2 regions of the Methylomonas paludis genome follow, and region 1 is predicted to be linked to the other one. Evidence: predicted binding sites of a transcription regulator. Region 1 holds the regulator's gene; the other holds the start of a gene.
The links. Region 1 encodes HrcA, which represses chaperone genes, less so after heat shock. Its sites were predicted from a motif close to TNTTAGCACTCNNNNNNNNNGAGTGCTAANA; they were not measured.

Region 1 (8,012 bases):
GATATATTTATGGCAAAAAACTTACTTGAACAACTCCGCGAAGTCACTGTTGTTGTTGCTGATACTGGCGATATCCAGGCGATTGAAACGTTCAAGCCACAAGATGCCACCACCAACCCTTCCTTGATTACCGCTGCTGCACAAATGCCGCAATATCAGGGTATTGTTGACGATACCCTGAAAGCGGCCAGAGCTACTTTGGGTGCAGATGCTGCTGCAGCTGATGTAGTATCACTGGCTTTTGACCGACTGGCGGTTTCCTTTGGTCTGAAAATTCTGGAAATCATTCCAGGCCGGGTATCTACTGAAGTTGATGCGCGTTTGTCTTATGACACTGATGCCACCATCGCCAAAGGCCGGGAATTGATTGCTCAGTACGAAGCAGCGGGCATTTCAAAATCGAGAATTCTGATCAAAATTGCGGCAACCTGGGAAGGTATTCAAGCAGCAGCCGTTCTGGAAAAAGAAGGCATTGCCTGTAATTTGACCCTGTTGTTTGGCTTACACCAAGCGATTGCCTGCGCTGAAAACGGCATCACTTTGATTTCGCCGTTTGTCGGCCGGATTCTGGACTGGTATAAAAAAGATACCGGTCGTGATTCTTACCCAGCAGCTGAAGATCCAGGCGTATTGTCTGTAACTGAAGTTTACAATTATTATAAAAAATTCGGTTATAAAACCGAAGTAATGGGTGCCAGCTTCAGAAACATCGGCGAAATCACCGAACTGGCGGGCAGCGATTTGCTGACCATTGCGCCTTCATTGCTGGCTGAATTACAAGCTGTGGAAGGTGATTTACCGCGTAAACTGGATCCAGTGAAAGCGGCTGCGGCTGATATTGAAAAAATCGTTGTTGATAAAGCCACTTTTGACGCTATGCACGAAGCCAACCGTATGGCCAAAGAAAAATTGGCTGAAGGTATTGACGGCTTTACCAAAGCGTTGGAAACTCTGGAAAAACTGCTGTCGGATCGCCTGGCTAGTTTGGAAGCTTAACAGCTCCGCCTGTACTGAACGTTTCACGGCCTGGTACAGGCTTTATTCAAATGGGGATTGCCTAGCTCGGCAATCCCATCCCTAAGCTTAAGGTGAATGCATGTCTCAAAAAATATTAGACGTAGTTAAACCCGGTGTTGTTACCGGTGAAGATGTTCAAAAAATCTTTGCTATCTGCAAAGAAAACAAATTTGCCTTACCGGCAGTGAATGTAATCAGTACTGATACCATTAACTCGGTACTGGAAGCCGCTGCTAAAGCAAAATCTGCGGTATTTGTGCAATTTTCAAACGGCGGCGCCGCTTTTGTCGCCGGTAAGGGTTTAAAACTGGAAGGTCAACTGCCGTCCATTCTCGGCGCCATTTCCGGTGCTCAGCATGTCCACGCTCTGGCTGAATATTATGGCGTACCGGTGATTTTACACACCGACCATGCTGCAAAAAAATTATTACCCTGGATAGACGGCCTGCTCGATGCCGGCGAAAAACATTTTGCGGCTACCGGTAAACCGCTGTTCAGCTCACACATGCTGGATTTATCTGAAGAAAGTCTGGTAGAAAATATTGAAATCTGCGGTCATTATCTGGAACGCATGTCCAAATTGGGCATGACTCTGGAAATTGAACTGGGCGTCACCGGTGGTGAAGAAGATGGTGTGGATAACAGCGGTGTGGATCACTCATCACTGTATACCCAACCCGAAGATGTGGCTTATGCTTATGAGCAATTAAGTAAAATCAGTCATCGTTTTACTATCGCAGCTTCTTTTGGTAACGTACATGGTGTCTACTCGCCAGGTAATGTGAAATTGACTCCATCCATTCTGGCCAATTCACAGGCCTATGTCTCTGAAAAATTTGGCGTGCCACACAACACCCTGAATTTCGTTTTCCATGGTGGTTCAGGCTCATCGCCAGAAGAAATCAAGGAATCCATCAGTTACGGTGTGGTAAAAATGAATATCGACACCGATACCCAATGGGCAACCTGGGCCGGTATTAAAGATTTCTATCTGAAAAATGAAGGTTATTTACAAGGCCAGATCGGTAATCCTGACGGCCCTGACAAACCAAATAAAAAATACTATGATCCACGGGTTTGGCAACGTGCCGGCCAGGTTGGCATGGTAACTCGTTTGGAACAGGCGTTTCAGGAATTGAACGCGGTTAATACGCTGTAATTCCATGACTGGTTGACACAGCCTGAATAAAGAATGCTATTACCTAGGGGTGACTAATGTCACCCCTTTTTAGGTATATATACCTAATAATTGGGCTGCAAAAAATTATCGGTCGGCTTATTTTCAAAGGCATTGGTCGATTAAAAACAATTAAGGTCCCCTTAATTTAAATATTGATATTTTTATAAAAACGGTGTACCTTAAAAGTGCCTTAGTTGGCAAAAAAACCTTTCAATACACGGAGACGCATCATGAAAGCCAAGAAAATCGCTCTATCCCTAGCCATTATGGCATTTGCTTTTTCACCGCTGGCAAACGCTACAACCACTCATAACCTAGGTACTTTGTCAGGTATACCTAGCAATACATATATCAGTAGTGCAGACTCAGATACCAAATATATCTTTACTTCACCGTCATTAGCCTCTACTTTAAGCGGCACATCGACTTATTCTTTCACATTCGAAACTATCCTTAATCTTAATGGTCAAATCATTTCTGATACTACAGTGGGCTATGAATTAAGCTCTGTTGAAGTATTTAAAGGTAGCACTTTGATTGATACGGTTACCGCAACCAAAACCTTAATTGGTCCAAACTCCTATGATTACAGCGCTATTGTTGGCGACGTAAAATTAGAACCTTCCACTACCTATACAGTTGAAATTTTTGGTACTTCTTTCGCCAACTTTCCTTTTCAAGGTAACATAGCCATCAATGCTGCAGCTGTTCCAGAAGCAGAAGAATGGGCGATGCTGTTGTTGGGCTTACCTTTGATTGCTTGGGCATCTGGTCGTAAATCTGCTGTGAAATCATCAGTGGTTGCGGCATAAGCATTTGGTATATTGCACCACACAGTTGATTTAACTGTCTGACAGCAAGATTAACTGCTGGCATGATGCAAATCATGCTAGCGGTATTTTTTTATGACCGACACATTCGTGTCTGTTTGATTTTGCTAAAAATAGTGCCGAACCCGCGCCAAGCACACGGCCTCTTTGCTTGGCGCGTGGCACACGACCCTTCTATGCTCAATTCCCTGCTTTGTCATATTGACAAGATTTTGCCGAACTGTTAGCTTTGCCTAGCACTCCAGTATTTAGAGTGCCAATTGCTATGGTTGGGTATAAGTGTGATAAAAAGTCATGAATTAAACGAGCGATCGCTCTATCTGTTAAAAGCCCTGGTGGAACGTTATATCCATGACGGCCAGCCTGTAGGCTCCAGAGCGCTGTCCAAAGATCCACAAATCCATTTAAGCCCGGCCAGTATCCGCAATGTGATGGCCGACCTGGAAGATATGGGGCTGATCCATTCGCCGCATACTTCAGCCGGACGAATACCCACTGCCAGTGGCTACCGGATGTTTGTGGATAGCTTGCTGACAGTAAAACCACTAGCTTCTGCCGAACTGGATCAATTGCAACATGGTTTATGTATAGAAGCTGAAAAAATCACCGACGTTGTTGGCAAAGCCTCGCGTTTATTATCTGAGGTAACGCAAATGGCGGGCGTGGTCACTTTGCCGCGCCGTGAAAATGTGACTTTGCAGCATATTGAATTTTTGCCGATGTCCAATACCAGAGTATTGGTGATTTTTGTCACCGATGGCGATGAAGTGCATAATAAAATCATTCATACCGGCAAATTGTTCAGTCCTGCGGAATTGCAGCAAGCTGCCAACTATTTGAATTCGGTTTACGCCGGCCGCAGCCTGACACTCATTCGGCAATTATTGGTCAGCGATCTGGAAAATGACCGCGTTGCTGTCAATCAGGCTATGCTGGACGCGGTCAATATTGCTCAGCTGACTTTTGCCCAACAACCGAAAGACGATTATGTGTTAAGTGGCGAAACTAATTTAATGGGATTTTCGGAATTATCGGATATGGACAGGCTTAAGCAGTTGTTTGAGGCCTTTAACCATAAACGCGGCGTAATTCATTTGCTGGATCAATGTTTGGCTTCGGATGGCGTACAGATTTTTATTGGTGAAGAGTCCGGATATCGGGCCTTTGATCAATGCAGCTTGGTGACGGCGCCCTATTCTGTTAATGATCAAGTGGTTGGCGTACTGGGCGTGATAGGCCCCACCCGAATGAATTATCAAAAAGTGATTCCGTTTGTGGATGTCACGGCAAAATTATTGGGTGCAGCCTTGAATCCTAAATAAACTGCCCCCAACATTAAGGACAAACCAAATTTTGAATAATGGAGTTAACCATGAGTCATCAACAATCAAGCCACGAAATCAAACCAGAAACTGAAATACTGGCTGAAGTGCTTGAAGAATCCGTCAGTCCCGCAGCATCAACCGACCACGAAACTGGCACAGACCAATTGACCGACATCGCCACTTTGCAATTGGCTCTGGAACAAGCCCAAATTCAGGCCGCCGCCAATCTTGACAAGGCAATACGCACCCAGGCGGAAATGGAAAATCTGAAGAAACGGGTGCAGAAAGATCTGGATGACGAACGCAAATACGGTTTATCCAAATTCGCTAAAGAAATGCTCAGCGTCATTGATAGCCTGGAACTGGGTCTGCAAGCTGTCAGCGGCGATAGCCCGGAAGTGCTTAAATTCAAAGAAGGCAGCGAACTAACCATTAAACAATTTGAAACGGTTTTTGCCAAATTCAATATTGAAATTCTGGATCCGACTGGTCAACCTTTTAATCCGGAACTGCATCAGGCCATGGCCATGCAACCCAGTGCCGATCTGGCACCAGGCACCGTCATCACAGTATTCCAAAAAGGCTATACCATCCACGGCCGTTTATTGCGTCCGGCCATGGTGGTGGTTGCCAAAGCTGAAGATAAACCGGCTAATTCGACAAAAAATGATGAGCAGGCTTGAAAATTCCACGATCACCCGCATATCACTTACAACTTTAAACCTTACAAATTCAAGTCTGGAGCAATAATCAAATGGCTAAAATGATCGGTATTGACTTAGGAACCACCAACTCCTGCGTTGCTGTGCTAGAGAACGGAGTGGCGCGTGTCATCGAAAATAGCGAAGGCGCACGTACCACGCCTTCCATTATCGCATTTAGCGGCGACAACGAAGTCCTGGTTGGCCAATCCGCCAAACGCCAGGCCGTGACGAACCCGGAAAATACTTTGTTCGCTATCAAGCGTCTGATAGGCCGCCGTTACAAAGAAGATGCGGTACAAAAAGACATTAAAATGGTGCCTTATAAAATTATTGAAGCCACCAACGGTGATGCCTGGGTAGAATGCCATGGCCGTAAAATGGCACCACCTGAAGTGTCTTCACGGGTTTTGATGAAACTGAAAAAAGATGCCGAAGCCTTTTTGGGTGAGGAAGTTACCGAAGCGGTCATCACCGTACCGGCTTATTTTAATGACTCGCAACGTCAGGCCACTAAAGACGCTGGCCGTATCGCCGGTCTGGACGTAAAACGTATCATTAACGAACCGACAGCCGCAGCGCTGGCGTTCGGCATGGACAAACCCAAAGGCGATACCACGATTGCAGTTTATGACTTGGGCGGCGGTACTTTTGATATATCCATTATTGAAATTGCTGAAATTGAAGGTGAACACCAGTTTGAAGTATTGGCCACCAATGGCGACACTTTCCTGGGTGGTGAAGACTTTGACATGCGGATTATCGATTTTCTGGCCGGTGAATTTAAACGCGATCAGGGTATAGATCTGCATAATGATCCTTTGGCCTTGCAACGTTTGAAAGAAGCTGCCGAAAAGGCCAAAATCGAGCTGTCGTCTGCCGAACAAACTGATGTCAACCTGCCGTATATTACTGCCGATGCCACCGGTCCTAAACATTTGAATGTGAAGCTGACCCGCGCCAAACTGGAATCACTGGTTGACGAACTGATCGAGAGAACCAAAGGCCCTTGCCTGCAAGCTATTAAGGATGCCGGTGTATCCACCAGTTCAATTAACGATGTGATTCTGGTCGGCGGTCAAACCCGGATGCCGAAAGTGCAGGCTTTTGTAAAAAGCCTGTTTGGCAAAGAGCCGCGTAAAGACGTTAACCCGGATGAAGCGGTCGCGTTAGGTGCTGCGGTTCAAGCTGGCGTACTGGGCGGTGACGTGAAAGACGTATTATTGCTGGATGTCTCTCCACTATCCTTGGGTATTGAAACCATGGGCGGCGTGATGACCAAATTGATCGAAAAAAACACTACCATCCCGACCAATGCGTCTCAGGTTTTCTCTACTGCAGAAGACAGCCAAACAGCCGTGACTATCCATGTGTTGCAAGGTGAGCGGGAAATTGCCGCCGGCAATAAATCGCTGGGTCGTTTTGATTTACAGGATATTCCACCTGCACCGCGCGGTATCCCGCAAATTGAGGTATCGTTTGACATTGATGCCAATGGTATCCTGAATGTCTCGGCCAAAGACAAAGCCACCGGCAAGAAACAGTCTATTGTGATTAAGGCTTCCAGCGGTTTATCGGATGATGAAGTGGAACGCATGATTAAGGATGCCGAAGCTCATGCTGATGAAGACCGTAAATTGGCGCAACTGGTTTCGGCACGCAATAGTGCAGAAGGTATCATCCATGCCACGGAGAAGTCGCTGAAAGACTTGGGCGATCAGGTCGGCAGTGAAGAACGCAGTGCGATTGAATCCGCAATCAGTGATTTACATGCTGTTCTGAAAGGCGAAGATAAAGATGCCATTGAGGCAAAAACTAACGCTTTAACCGAGTTATCCGGTAAACTGGCTGAGCGCGTCTATGCCCAAAAAGGTGCAGCCGAAGCGGGTGCCGGTGGCCATGACAGCCATGCCGAACACGCAGCAGAAGCCGATCATGACGTGGTTGATGCCGAATTTGAAGAAGTTAAGGACGACAAAAAATAAGCGCCATGACCAATCCCGCCGCGAGTCGGCGGGATTTTCATGTCAGCTGTTATAATTTCACATCATTAACCAAACCTATATAACCGCCTGTAGCAACCGGCGGTTTTCTGAACTTATGGCAAAAGAAGACTTTTACAAACTATTGGGTGTTGAGAAAAACGCCAGCGAAGCCGAAATCAAGAAAAGCTATCGGCGCATGGCCATGAAATACCATCCTGATAGAAATAACGACAATCCTGAAGAAGCCGAAAAAAAGTTCAAGGAAATCAAGGAAGCCTACGAGATATTATCCGATGCTAAAAAGCGGGCGGCTTATGACCAGTTTGGTCATGCCGGCGTGGACCCATCCATGGGCGGCGGGCGCGGCGGAGCGGAAAGCTTTAGCGATATTTTCGGCGATGTGTTTGGCGACATTTTCGGCGGTGGTCGGCAACAGCGCAGCAGTGTGCAGCGTGGTGCCGATTTGCGCTACAACCTGGAACTGACGCTGGAAGAAGCCGTAGGCGGTACAGAAACCACCATTAAGGTGCCTGTGCTGGTTATTTGCGGAGAATGTAGCGGTTCCGGGGCTAAACCAGGCAGCAGCCCGGTCACTTGCAGCACCTGTCATGGTCATGGTCAGGTTAGAATGCAGCAAGGTTTTTTCTCAGTGCAGCAGACCTGTCCGACCTGTCGCGGAGCGGGTAAACAAATCAAAGACCCTTGCCCCAAATGTTATGGTCAGGGCCGGGTACAGGAAACCAAAACGCTGTCGGTCAAAGTACCAGCAGGCGTGGATACCGGCGACCGAATCCGTTTGGCGGGTGAAGGCGAAGCTGGGGTAAACGGCGGACCTTCCGGCGATTTATATGTGCAGGTGCAGGTTAAAGACCATAATATTTTCACCCGCGACGGCGCTCATCTGTATTGTGAAGTGCCTATCAGTTTCCCTACCGCCTGTCTGGGCGGCGAAATAGAAGTACCAACCCTGGATG
Region 2 (8,012 bases), 970 kb from region 1:
AAGCTTATAAGTAGTTTATACACTTGGCTGGAGGAAGGCAATTTTAATTTAGCGCTTGGCCAAGTCGGAGATCTGGTTTGTGGGCAGTCAAATTTTAGTCAGGTACAACAGCAAAATCTGGGTAAATTAGCTGCTGGATACTCAAGTTTATAGCGTAAACTCAACAAAGGTCAGTGTCGCCGCATTTCAATACATTAACAAAAATTATTGAAAAGTTATCAGTAATCTCGCAATATCCCAATCTGGCTTGACAATAACATCAACAAATAAGCTCATGGAGATTTATTATGAAATTTTCTTCACTCAGTAAAGTTTTACTGGTGCTATGCTGGTTCAGCACGATGATGGCAGATGCCGCCGAGTTAACCCGTGCCCAGATTAAACAAATGCTGCTGGCGGCGGATAAACAGCATCCTGCCGATCTGCGCCGTAAAGACTTAACCGAGCTGGACTTATCGGGGCTGGATTTTCGTAATGCCGACCTATGGGGAGCCGATCTGCGCCGGGCCAATCTCAGCAACTCCAATCTGCAAGGGCTGACGCTGGATCTAACCGTCATGACCAACATCAACTTAAATCATGCCAATTTGGCTAATACCAGTATTTTTGGCGTCAGTCTGATGCATGCCGATCTCAGCTACGCCGATCTTAGTGGCAGCCGGGTTATTGCGGTAATGGAAGCCGCCAATTTAAGCCATGCCAACCTTAGTCATATAGATTGGGCGGCAGATATGAAAAATCAGTCTATGGGGCTGATGCGCGCCAATCTCAAAGGTGCCGACTTAACCGCAGCCGATTTAAGCTATGCCAAGCTGGGTAGGGCCATGCTGCGCCATGCTAAATTAGCCAAAGCCAATCTGCAAAATGCCGATTTGTTTGCAGCGGACATGGACGGAGCAGATCTAGCCGGTGCTGATTTAACAAACGCCGATTTTTCGGCGACCAAGCTGCATGATGCCAAGTTCTTGAATGCAATCACCACAGGGACCCGGTTTGATGGGGCCATCAATAAGCCCGAAATAAACTAAACAGTTTTGTAAACCAACCAGGAACAGGCAACAACCATGCGCTTATCCCCACAATTATTTAGATGTAAATCGGTAGCAGCCTTTACCGCTGCAGAAAACCGTTTGAAGCAAACCTTAACGGCTAGAGATTTAATCGTATTAGGGGTGGGGGCTATTATTGGTGCCGGCATTTTTGTACTAACCGGTATAGCGGCGGCCAAATATGCCGGGCCGGCTATCATAGTGTCATTTATGCTGGCCGGCATCGCCTGTGCTTTGGCGGCATTGTGCTACAGCGAATTGGCTGCCATGATCCCGGTATCCGGCAGTGCCTATAGTTACGCTTATGCCACCCTCGGCGAGCTGATGGCCTGGATTATAGGCTGGGACTTGGTTTTGGAATATGCGCTGGCCAGCAGCACTGTGGCCATAGGTTGGGCCGGCTATTTAACCAGTTTTTTAAATTCTGTCGGCATCCATCTGCCCGAATTCTTAACCACCGCCTATCTGGCTAATCCTGCCACTGGTTTCATAAACTTACCGGCAGCCTTAATCATATTACTACTTACCGGATTATTGATAGTCGGTATTCGCCAGTCGGCAAGCTTTAATTTCGTTATGGTACTGATAAAGCTAACCGTGATAATTGTGTTTATTATTGCCGGAAGCGGACATATTCACAGCGAAAATTGGGCAGACTTTGCCCCTTTTGGTTTTAGTGGGGTATTAACCGGTGCCGGAGTGATATTTTTTGCCTATATAGGTTTCGATGCCGTTTCCACGGCAGCTCAGGAAGCCATCAATCCCGAAAAAGATGTGCCGTTAGGCATCATCGCTTCGCTCTTGACTTGTACCCTATTGTATATCCTGGTGGCCGCAGTACTCACCGGCATTGTTTCTTATACGCAATTAAATGTGCCTGCACCCATAGCCTTAGCCGTCGATTTTACCGGCATGTTTTGGTTGTCGCCGATTATCAAATTAGGCGCGATAGCCGGTTTAACCTCGGTTATGCTGGTGTTACTGATGGGGCAAAGTCGCATCTTTTATGCAATGTCTAAGGATAAATTATTGCCGCCGCTATTTGCCCAGGTTCATCCAAAATTTCAAACGCCGCATCTATCCACTTTACTGGTGGGCGTAGCCGTTGCACTATTGGCAGGATTCATGCCCATAGAAAAATTGGGCGAACTGGTTAGTATTGGTACTTTATTCGCTTTTGTGTTGGTTTGCGGCGGGGTTTGGGTGTTACGGGTCAGTCATCCGGAACTGCCCCGACATTTTAAATGTCCGGCAGTGCCCTATGTGCCCTTGGCCGGTATCCTGGTATGTCTGGGCTTAATGGCAGGTTTACCGTTTGATACCTGGGTACGCTTGTTTGTCTGGTTATTACTGGGATTTGTGATTTACTTTGGCTATGGCATAAAACATAGTGAGCTGCACTAATTCGGCAATCGCTCCGCCAAGATCGGTTGTTTACACCGGGTGCGGTGTAATACACACTATTGATTGGTTTAATTAAACCAATGGCATCAGTGAAGTATTTTTTATCGAAAGCCAGTTATTCATTAACACTATGATTTTTAATGGTAAAAAATGCTATGGCACGCAAATGGCTTAATTTTAAGCGTGTACATCATCACTAAAAGAGGTGATAAAAATGAACAAATCCAGTCATTGCTACAAAGATATTCTGGTTAGTTTCCTAGTGATATCAGGCGTGCTCAGTTTCATGTCCGGTGAGTTTATTATCTCCACGGCATTGTTCTGTGCTTCATCCTTATTCAGCACTATTAATTTAGGAGGTGATGCCATTCCCAGTTAATGTGTAATTTTTCTCGTTGTTAAGGCAGTTACTACTATACTGCTTACTCTACAGCCTCTACCTACGCTCCAGGTAGAGGCTTTTTTTATGTCTGAAAAAATCTCTTTTAGGCATATATCCATCATTCAATTGCTGTACCCGTAAGCGTTGCAGACCATGGGCAGTAATTTTACTTGTACCCTAAAACCGATAGGGTTATAGTCAGCAACGAGGCTTATGGCCTTGATAAAAAATAATAAACTATTCATTGTCATTAGTTTTTATTAAACATAGCCGCAGAAAGTGTTGAGCGCCAGTAGCGGAGCAATCACAATCAAGCGCTTATTAATGCTGGTGACATTCTGAATCGCGACAAAAATAATAATAAGTCATTTAGAGGAGGTACCCATGTCTGGAATCATCGAACTCGCAATCTTGATGGTCGTCATAGCCTGTTTTGCATTTGCACCATTGGGTTATTTTATTTACCGGTATGTCGCCAAAAACGGAGAGCCGTTTGGGAATATAGAGCCTCACGGCGATAGCGAATCCGCTTTATTAAACGTGGTTGGCAAACTCATCAATAAGGTAAAAGGGTTGGTGTTAAAGAAATAAGCGCCCAGCTTAGTGCGAAAAAGCCGGGGAAACCCGGCTTTTCATACCGGTTTAATGGTTGGAGCCACAGGTAGGACAAGCGGGATTACGTTTCAGCCGCATGGTTTGCCATTCCATATTCAAGCCATCCAACAATAACAAACGGCCAGTCAGATTATCACCAATAGCCATGATTAATTTCATCGCTTCCAAAGCCTGAATACTGCCGATTATCCCGGTAATCGGGGCAACCACCCCATTGTGGGCGCAGTTTTGCAATTCCTCGCCCTCATTTTGATAGAGACAATTGTAACAAGGGCTATCATTCAGTCCGGGAGTAAATACGCTGACTTGTCCTTCAAAGCGAATAGCTGCACCCGACACCAGCGCTGTTTCGTTCATCACACAAGCCCTATTCACCGCAAAGCGCGTCGTAAAATTATCACTGCAATCCAGCACCACATCGGCGTGGCTTACCTCCTGCAGCAACTGTTCACCCTGTAAGCGCACTTTATGAGCCTGAACCTTAATCTCAGGATTAATATTTTTTAAAGTGTTAAGGGTTGAAATGGCTTTATCCAACCCTATATCAACAGTGTGGTGAGCAATCTGACGTTGCAAATTACTTAAATCGACCTGATCGTCATCGTAAATACAGATGTGGCCGATGCCGGCTGCCGCTAAATACATGGCGGCTGGTGAGCCCAAACCGCCGGCCCCGACAATTAGCACTTTGGCGGCCAGTAGTTTTTGCTGACCGGCGATATCAATCTGCGGCAGCATGATTTGACGGCTATAACGAAGTAATTGTTGATCGTTCATATTGATGTAATGGCTGGATTAAGGCTAGATGATGCCAAAGTCCTTGACAGAGTGCAAAACCCGGATATTATTAGCACTCATTGCAGATGAGTGCTAATAAATTTTATAACCTTTTTATAATCTGAACATAGGAGATATTAATGAATATTCGTCCGTTACATGACCGTGTTGTCGTAAAACGTGTAGAAGAAGAAACCAAAACTGCAGGCGGTATCGTCCTGCCGGGTTCTGCTGCTGAAAAGCCTAGCGAAGGTATCGTTCTGGCAGTGGGCGCTGGTAAACCTTTGGATAATGGTCAAGTGCGTGCGTTGGAAGTCAAAGTGGGTGATAAAGTTTTGTTCGGCAAATACTCTGGTTCTGAAGTCAAAGTTGGCGGCGAACAATACATCATCATGCGCGAAGAAGACATCTTGGGCATTTTAGCTTAATTATTGAGCTAGGCTTAAGCCGGCACACTCTTTTTCAATTAATTCAGAAAATTTCAGGAAACAAGAAATGGCAGCAAAAGACGTAAAATTCGGCGGCGACGCTCGTACTTTAATGGCGCAAGGCGTCAACATTTTGGCTAATGCAGTAAAAGTGACTCTGGGTCCTAAAGGCCGTAATGCGGTACTGGATAAAAGTTTCGGTGCACCAACCATTACTAAAGACGGTGTTTCCGTAGCGAAAGAAATCGAATTAAAAGACAAATTCGAAAACATGGGCGCACAAATGGTCAAAGAAGTGGCGTCTAAAACTTCTGATGTAGCCGGTGACGGTACCACAACTGCTACTGTGCTGGCTCAATCCATCGTCAACGAAGGCTTAAAATCAGTGGCAGCCGGCATGAATCCAATGGATTTAAAGCGCGGTATCGATTTGGCTGTTTCAGTTGCGGTTGCCGCAATTGAAAAAGCGGCTACTCCATGCGTGGATAGCAATGCAATTGCCCAAGTAGGCACCATTTCCGCTAACTCCGACTATTCAGTAGGCGCCATCATCGCCGAAGCGATGGAAAAAGTCGGTAAAGAAGGTGTGATCACTGTTGAAGAAGGCACTGGTCTGGACAATGATCTGGATGTAGTCGAAGGCATGCAGTTTGACCGTGGCTATCTGTCACCGTACTTCATTAACAAACAAGAAAACATGAGCGTAGAACTGGACGATCCATTCGTTCTGCTTTACGACAAAAAAATCTCCAACATTCGCGAATTGTTACCAGTACTGGAAGGCGTAGCAAAATCAGGCAGAGCCTTGCTGATTATCGCCGAAGATGTCGAAGGCGAAGCCTTGGCAACCCTGGTTGTCAACAATATGCGCGGCATTGTTAAAGTTTCTGCGGTTAAAGCCCCAGGCTTTGGTGACCGTCGTAAAGCCATGCTGGAAGATATTGCCATTCTGACCGGTGGTATCGTTATTTCCGAAGAAGTGGGTCTGTCTCTGGAAAAAGCCGACATCAGCCAACTGGGTACAGCAAAACGCGTACAAATCAATAAAGAAAACACCACCATTATTGATGGTGCCGGCAATGAAGAACAAATCAAAGGCCGTGTGGCACAAATTCGTGCACAAGCCGAAGAAGCTACTTCAGACTATGACCGCGAAAAACTGCAAGAACGTCTGGCCAAACTGGCTGGCGGTGTTGCCGTTATCAAAGTAGGCGCAGCCACCGAAGTTGAAATGAAAGAGAAAAAAGCCCGTGTTGAAGATGCTCTGCACTCAACCCGCGCTGCGGTAGAAGAGGGCGTTGTCGCTGGTGGTGGAACCGCTCTGATTCGCGCTTTAGCCGCTCTGGAAAATCTGGAAGGCAAAAATCACGACCAAACCGTCGGTATCAACATCTTGCGTCGTGCCATGGAAGAGCCTTTACGCCAAATCGTTACCAACGCTGGCGATGAAGCCTCTGTGGTATTGAACGAAGTTAAAAAAGGCAGCGGTAACTTCGGTTACAACGCAGCAACCGGCGAATATGGCGACATGATCGAAATGGGTATTCTGGACCCGGCTAAAGTGACCCGCTCTGCATTGCAGAATGCGGCATCGGTTGCTGGTTTGATGATCACCACCGAAGTCATGATTGCTGACAGCCCAGCCGATAACAAAGGCCCAGCGCTGCCTGATATGGGCGGCATGGGTGGTATGGGCGGCATGATGTAATCTCCGCTTAGCTGTAAAGCGTTAAAGCGAAGCCTCGTCGTGTTAGCGGCGGGGCTTTTTTATTGCTTGTTGGTTTTTGAGTAAGCATTTACTCTATTGAAAACTAGACAGCGTAGCCTCGATGCAACGCAGTGGAACAGAGGAACATCGCAGCAGATTGAGCCAAAAACGCGATGGTATGCATCGAAGACATTTTGTCAAATCACTAAAAAGCCGACACCTCGATTCCGCTATGCGGCATTAAGGCTACGCAGAATAGTTAGATTTTTTGATAAGTCAAAAATAACAATGACATAGTCTTTATATTTGCAATTAAGGGACAAGATGGCGTAGTGTAATAAGTTACACAGCCGATGCAGGGGCTAGTTATAGTTAGCCCGGCTAAGATTTTTGGGGTTTGATCGGTAGCAAAACGGCCTATCTACCCGCTCAGACCAGTATTTGCCACATGTCCAATCAAAATTTTTCGGTACTGATAGCCGACGATAACGAACTCAACAGTTGGCTATTAACCGAGCAACTCAGCCAATGGACAGACGACGTTACGGTTGCCAAGCACGGCAAGCAAGCTTGGCAATTGTTGCAGAACCGCAAATACAGCTTGATATTGCTTGATCTGCACATGCCATTTCTGAGCGGACTGGAGCTGATTAAAAAAGTCAGAAGCAGTGACAGCATAAATCTGCATACCATCAGTATCGCCATTAGCGCTGAAAACGCCGATGTGCGTCACGCCTTGCTCACAGCCGGTTATAACGATTGTTTGTTCAAGCCCATATTGTTAGAGAATTTACGCAGGATTTTACAACAATGGTTAGGGCTTGCCGGTGCGGATCTGCCAGCCTATTATGCCGCGCAAATTAGCCAAAAAACCCTATTTAAGCGGGAATTGGCTGAAAAGCTGCTGAACAGCCTTTTTACTGAAGTGCCGGAGAATCTGGCTGATATTCAGCAAACTTTGCAACAAAGAGATTATCTGCAAGCCTGGCAGTTTGCCCACAAATTGCAAGGCTCACTGGGTTTTTACGGATTTCTGGATTTTTTGCCCATGCTGGAAAGTTTGCAGGAACATCTGCTGGTTCAGGAGGAAAATATGGCAAATATCACTCTGCATGCCCTGCAAACCCGATTTGCCAGAGTAGAGCAGCACAAAGATCATATTCTCCACTTGGTCGCGAGTGAAGATTGATTAAAGCAAGCGCTTAATCTCGTCCAGTAAGGCTAATGCCGTAGCTTGTTGGGCGAGGTTGCCTTTTGCTAAAACCTCGTTGGCAATTAATCTGGCAGCTGAGGTTTCACCCATATCCACATAAGCTTTGGCCAAATCAATTTTGGTTTCCAATTCGTCATTATCGGTCAGATCAAAGCCATCGCTTACCGCGCCGGCATCAAAATTCTTGCTGGCCAGCAAAGCGTCCAAATCAAAATCAAAATCATCAGCATCGTCGACAGAGCTTACGGTATTGGCGGCGATATCATTGGGCTTAGCATCGCCTTGGTGCCGGTCAGGCCCAGACTCGAATTTAGCAGAGCGCGGAGAGGGGCTAGACTGCTTGCGCTGCCGCAGCAGCCAGACAGATGCCGTTAAACCAGCGGCCGCCAGTGCCCCAAACCATAGCTGTAAACTGCTTACCGCAACCGTATCCACA

Region 2: the regulator HrcA is predicted to act here: its motif matches at 4,296-4,326, upstream of groES (co-chaperone GroES).

What each region holds. Positions count from the first base shown of each region.
Region 1 covers NZ_CP073754.1:2,856,174-2,864,185, forward strand. The annotation lists gene KEF85_RS12800 (transaldolase) at 10-996, shown strand; gene fbaA (class II fructose-bisphosphate aldolase) at 1,097-2,176, shown strand; gene KEF85_RS12810 (hypothetical protein) at 2,428-3,009, shown strand; gene hrcA (heat-inducible transcriptional repressor HrcA) at 3,309-4,349, shown strand; gene grpE (nucleotide exchange factor GrpE) at 4,400-5,035, shown strand; gene dnaK (molecular chaperone DnaK) at 5,107-7,038, shown strand; gene dnaJ (molecular chaperone DnaJ) at 7,154-8,012, shown strand, end outside.
Region 2 covers NZ_CP073754.1:152,308-160,319, forward strand. The annotation lists gene KEF85_RS00695 (pentapeptide repeat-containing protein) at 288-1,028, shown strand; gene KEF85_RS00700 (amino acid permease) at 1,065-2,453, shown strand; gene KEF85_RS00705 (hypothetical protein) at 2,668-2,832, shown strand; gene KEF85_RS00710 (hypothetical protein) at 3,220-3,426, shown strand; gene KEF85_RS00715 (HesA/MoeB/ThiF family protein) at 3,478-4,227, opposite strand; gene groES (co-chaperone GroES) at 4,368-4,655, shown strand; gene groL (chaperonin GroEL) at 4,723-6,363, shown strand; gene KEF85_RS00730 (Hpt domain-containing response regulator) at 6,812-7,552, shown strand; gene KEF85_RS00735 (FimV/HubP family polar landmark protein) at 7,553-8,012, opposite strand, start outside.